Bacillus pumilus: one gene and its partner. The protein of the gene in region 1 interacts with the protein of each later gene in a pairwise test. Links are inferred from orthologs where the notes say so. Each region holds a gene or a part of one and is shown in the gene's direction. Other genes may lie near its edges.

Region 1 (2,968 bases):
GAAATTATGGATATTTGCTTGCAGCCAATCGCATCGGGCTCAGCAGCATTATCGAAAGATGAAAAAAATCTCGGGGTAGCTCTTGTCGATATTGGCGGCGGATCTACAACGATTTCCGTATTTGAAAACGGGCATCTCTATTCTACTCACAGTATCCCTTTGGGCGGAGAGAACATTACAAAAGATTTGTCTATAGGACTTAGAACTTCCACTGAAGAAGCTGAACGAATCAAAAAACAATTTGGGCATGCGTTTTATGATGAGGCATCGACTGAGGAGACATTTGAAGTTTCTGTGATCGGTACCGATCAAAAACAAACGTATACACAACTTGATGCGGCTAACATTATTGAAGCGCGGCTGGAGGAAATCCTGCTCTTTGTGGCAGAGGAATTAAGAAATATGGGTGTCCATGATTTGCCTGGTGGATTCGTTCTAACAGGTGGACAGGCAGCCATACCAGGTATCCTTTCTCTTGCACAAACGGTCTTGCAAAACAATGTCAGGATTGCAAGTCCGAATTATATCGGGGTGAGAGAGCCTCAATATATGACAGGAGTGGGTCTGATCCACTTTGCTTATCGCAATGCAAAGATTCAGGGCAGACAGGTTGGATTCCAAATGCCAGATGAGGCGTTTCATGAAGTAGGCGCATCCATGGAGCCGGTTTCTTCTGCACCACAAGTGAAAGAAGCGCAGCCAAGACCGAAAGTAAAACAAAAAGCACAACAAGAGACAAATAAAAAACCGGGCAAAATGAAAAAACTATTTAATATGTTCTGGGAATAGAATTAGATTTTCGACGGATTAGGAGGATTCAGCATGTTGGAGTTTGAAACAAATATAGACGGCCTAGCATCAATTAAAGTAATCGGAGTAGGTGGCGGCGGGAATAACGCTGTCAACCGAATGATCGAAAATGACGTACAAGGTGTCGATTTTATTGCAGTCAATACAGATGCACAGGCGTTAAATCTATCAAAAGCAGAAACTAAAATGCAAATCGGTGCTAAGCTGACAAGAGGGCTTGGAGCAGGTGCGAATCCTGAGGTCGGTAAGAAGGCTGCTGAGGAAAGCAAAGAGCAGATTGAAGAAGTACTAAAAGGCGCAGACATGGTCTTCGTTACAGCTGGTATGGGCGGTGGAACTGGTACGGGTGCTGCACCTGTCATTGCAAAAATCGCAAAAGATTCTGGTGCATTGACAGTTGGAGTCGTGACTCGTCCTTTCACATTTGAAGGAAGAAAGCGTCAGCTTCAAGCAGTTGAAGGAATTGCTTCTATGAAAGAAGCAGTTGACACATTAATCGTGATTCCAAACGATCGCTTGCTTGAAATTGTTGATAAAAACACGCCAATGCTGGAAGCATTCCGCGCGGCAGATAACGTGCTTAGACAAGGTGTTCAAGGGATTTCCGATTTAATTGCAACACCAGGTCTGATTAACCTTGACTTTGCTGACGTGAAAACAATCATGTCCAATAAAGGTTCGGCTCTTATGGGTATTGGTGTCGCAACAGGTGAAAACCGTGCTGCTGAAGCAGCGAAGAAAGCCATTTCTTCACCACTTCTAGAAACAGCGATCGATGGTGCTCAAGGCGTCATCATGAACATTACGGGTGGCACAAACCTAAGTCTTTATGAAGTGCAAGAAGCAGCGGATATTGTGGCTTCTGCATCTGACGAAGATGTAAACATGATTTTCGGGTCTGTCATCAATGATAACTTGAAGGATGAAATTGTGGTGACTGTGATCGCAACTGGATTTATTGAGCAAGAGCCAGAAGTGACAAAACCACAAAGAAATCCACTAGGACAAGGATTAAAGCAAAATCAATCCATTCCTCAAAAACGTGAAGTAAAACGTGAGGAACATCAGCAGCCATCATCTCAGCCGAGACAAAATACACAATCAAGTGATGATACGCTGGACATTCCAACGTTCTTACGCAACCGCAATAAACGCTAATCGAGTATAGCTTAACCCCTTCCATTGGAAGGGGTTTTTTCATGTCTCAACGTATAAGGGGACTCTAATCAAAAAGTCTTAAATGTGTGAGAGCCACTTCATCTTTCATATGTAATTTGACTTAAGGTGCTTAAGAAAAAAGAATCATTTTTAACCCCTCTTACAAAAAACGACAAGATGATGAACTTTATTTGACTACATTAAAAAGAACACCATGAATCTTGTCATGAACAAATGAAGGAAAGGAGTGAGACATATACTCTGTTTGGCCATTTGAGGAGGAGGGATTTGATTGAAATTGAAGTTTCGCAAGACCGCCAACTATCGTTTGATGAGTCTTATGGTGATTGGTACTTTAACGATGACAAGCTTTGGGATGGTTCAAGCAAAATCGACTTCTACCTCATATCAGGAGGAAGCTGTTTCCTCTAAGACAACAAAAGCAAAGATCTCATCAAGATTAATGAAGCAGTTTCAGCAGGATGACAAGGTGACCTTTTTAATCAAAATGAAGGAGCAAACAAATACGCAAAAAGTGGCGAAGGAAGCTGTGTCCAGAGCCAAAAAACAGAAATTAACAGCGGCTAGAACGCAGTACACAAAAAGATCAGCTGTCTTATCAGAATTAAGAGCAACGTCTGAGGAGACGCAGCAAGCGCTGCTTACGTATTTACAAAAGGAACAAAAGAAAAAGCAAGTGAAGGAGATTCATTCGTACTATATTGTGAATGGTCTAGCGGTGACGGGAACGAAAGAAGTCATGGAAAAGGTGGCTTCCTTCCCAGAAGTAGATCAAGTGCTGCCGAATGAAACCCGTCAAATTCATCGGCCCGTTGATTTGAAGACGTCTAAGCAGAAAAAACAAATGAAAGCAGTAGATGGAGTCGAGTGGAACATTTCTCAGGTTCATGCTCCAGAAGCGTGGGCTTTAGGCTATGACGGTACTGGTACTGTTGTGGCAAGTATTGATACAGGAGTGGAATGGGATCATCCTGCTTTA
Region 2 (2,773 bases), 1.0 Mb from region 1 along the record:
AGCTCTTTTTTATAACCATTTTTTCGCTTTTTGTGTGTTGGCAAAATGCAGCTTTGTAAATTGACGTAAAGCATCTTCGCCGTGCAGCTTGATGAGCTTCGCTGCCGCCTTGTCCACATGAGGACCGGCTCCTTTTGGAATGTCAAAGCCTGCTGCTTTTGACAACTTATCCATTTCAATTAAAAAGGCGTACCTTGCAATAATGGAAGCCGCAGCAACTGACAAATGAATGCCTTCTGCTTTTGTGCTAAAGTACGTCCGCTCCCGAATGATTTTTTTCCCTGCAAGATGCTTGAAATAAATGCCCGGTTCTGCAAATTGGTCAATCAAAATGGCTTCGGGCTGCTTCCCGTCTAGTTTTTCTAGCACAGAGGTAATGACTTGGTTATGAAGCAGCGCCTTCATTTTTCCTTGACTCATGCCCTTTTCCTGCATCGCATTGTACTTTTCATTTCGGAGCACGAGAAGGCTGAACGGAATGGTTTTGATGAGATCTTTGGCAATATTGATAATCTGCGGGTCCTTTAGACCTTTTGAGTCTTTTACGCCAAGCTCTTTCATGAGAGCAAGCTGGCTGGCATCAACATAGGCGGCACAGACCGTCATCGGTCCAAAATAATCACCTGTTCCTACTTCATCTGAACCGATGACGGACATAGAAGCAATTCCTGACGGCGGACTGTATTTTGTGACAGCAGGTGCTTTTTGACTTTTCGTATCAGCTGCTTTTAAATGGCTGAATTGACTGGCTTCAGCTTCTGCCTTTTGTCCTTGAAACAGCACTTTTCCAGATCGATAGGCTGTAATCGTACAGCCAGGAACCTTTGCTTGAAAAAGGGCGCCTGGTGGTAAAGTATCAGTTAAGTGGTGCGCATACGCGCTCTTCATCTTTTTAAGGTCTTCTGATGTTGCTTTTAAGACGGATTGGGGCACAGTGGTTAACTCCTTTTTACCTTGATATCATTGATTTCTAAAGTGTACCATAACAGGGAAGGGCTCGTCTTTCCATTCAATGTCTAAACATGTTATGATAGAGACTAGGATTCTCGTGGAATGGAGGAGAAACGTTGTCTGACGGCGGTAAAACGAAAACAACAGTTGAGATTTACGGACAGTCCTATACGATCATCGGTCAAGAAACGAAGATGCATATGCGACACGTTGCTTCAATTGTTGATGATAAAATGAGAGAAATAAATGAAAAAAATCCATACCTTGATATAAACAAATTAGCTGTACTGACAGCAGTCAATGTCGTCCACGACTACTTGAAATTAAAAGAGCAATACGAAAAACTAGAGATTCAGCTTAAAGAAAAGGAATGAAATTACCGTGATCGATATCATCATTTTGTTTTTGCTTCTTATGGGAACGCTTGTCGGTCTAAAACGTGGGTTTATTCTTCAATTGATTAAATTGATCAGCTTTGTTGTTTCTATCTTAGTGGCTTCCATGTTTTATCAGTCACTTGCACCACAGCTTACGTGGATTCCAGCGCCTAATTTTAGCGGCGGTCAAGCGCAGCTCGCTTTCTTTAGTGGGAATCTAGAAACAGCTTATTATAATACCATTGCGTTTATCATTCTGTTTATCTTGACCAAAATCCTGCTCGCCATCATTGGCGGATTGCTCACAACCATTGCGAGTATACCTGTGATTAAGCAGGTCAACAAACTGCTTGGCGGTGTTTTAGGATTTCTTGAAACCTATCTATTTGTGTTTATTCTCTTGTTTGTCGCTGCATTACTTCCAGTCGATGCACTGCAAACAATGATGAGCAAATCCATATTAGCAGATGTGATCGTAGGCAACACCCCTTATCTGTCCAGTCTTGTCAAAGACTTATGGACGACGTATGGAGTTTAAAAACTTCTCCTATCTTGGAGAAGTTTTTTCTCATTCCATGACAGAAAGTTGTAGGATGAAGGAAAAGTTTGTATATTTATAAAGGAAGATGCCAAAGCGGCTGGAGGATGAGAGATGAATAAAAAAGATATTATCAAACTTCTTGAAACAATTGCAGTATATATGGAGCTGAAAGGAGATAATCCTTTTAAGATTTCTGCCTTTCGTAAAGCAGCAGCGGCACTGGAACAAGATGACCGCAGCCTTTCTCAAATAGATGATCTATTAGCATTACCCGGCATTGGTAAAGGAACCTTTGCTGTGATCACTGAGTATATCGAAAAAGGACAATCAGAAACACTGGAACAATTAAAAAAGGAAGTGCCTGAAGGACTTGTCCCGCTCTTAAAATTACCAGGACTTGGCGGGAAGAAGATCGCTAAGCTTTACCAAGAGCTTGGCGTCCACGATGCACAGTCGCTAAGAGAAGCATGCGAAGCGGAAAAGGTACAAGCACTTGCTGGCTTTGGCAAAAAAACAGAAGAAAAGATTCTCGCGGCTCTTGAGGAAGCGGGAAAGCAGCCGGAACGACTGCCAATTGGCTTTGCATTAGATGTGGCAGAGCGGATTGATCATGCGCTTGAAGAGACGAAAGGTATCATCCGTTTTTCAAGAGCTGGCAGTTTAAGACGTGCACGTGAAACTGTGAAAGATTTAGATTATATCATTGCGACAGATGATCCTGAGCAAGTAAGAGAGCAGCTCGTTGCACTTGATGATGTGAAAGATGTCATCGCAAGCGGTGATACGAAGGTATCTGTCATTCTTGCCCTTGATTTTGAGATCAGTGTGGACTTCCGGCTTGTGACATCAGACCAATTCGCGACTACGCTGCACCATTTCACTGGCTCAAAAGATCACAATATTC

The links.
Region 2: the proteins of ftsZ (region 1) and zapA interact in binary tests that used the Bacillus subtilis proteins (3 or more experiments, as listed by UniProt). The link is inferred for Bacillus pumilus from one-to-one orthologs.

The regions. Positions count from the first base shown.
Region 1 is NZ_CP046128.1:1,421,741-1,424,708, forward strand. The notes cover bases 5-2,895. They hold ftsZ (cell division protein FtsZ), read left to right. Parts: upstream 5-822; coding sequence 823-1,968; downstream 1,969-2,895. Other genes in these bases: ftsA (cell division protein FtsA), read left to right, coding at 5-789; GKC25_RS07050 (S8 family peptidase), read left to right, coding at 2,261-2,895. In the rest of the region: more of ftsA, read left to right, coding at 1-4; more of GKC25_RS07050, read left to right, coding at 2,896-2,968. UniProt on the Bacillus subtilis protein: Essential cell division protein that forms a contractile ring structure (Z ring) at the future cell division site. The regulation of the ring assembly controls the timing and the location of cell division.
Region 2 is NZ_CP046128.1:2,454,107-2,456,879, reverse strand. Bases 1-2,696 are described here. They hold zapA (cell division protein ZapA), read left to right. Parts: upstream 1-1,067; coding sequence 1,068-1,325; downstream 1,326-2,696. Other genes in these bases: polX (DNA polymerase/3'-5' exonuclease PolX), read left to right, coding at 1,981-2,696; GKC25_RS12460 (CvpA family protein), read left to right, coding at 1,333-1,866; rnhC (ribonuclease HIII), read right to left, coding at 10-888. Outside these bases: more of polX, read left to right, coding at 2,697-2,773. UniProt on the Bacillus subtilis protein: Activator of cell division through the inhibition of FtsZ GTPase activity, therefore promoting FtsZ assembly into bundles of protofilaments necessary for the formation of the division Z ring.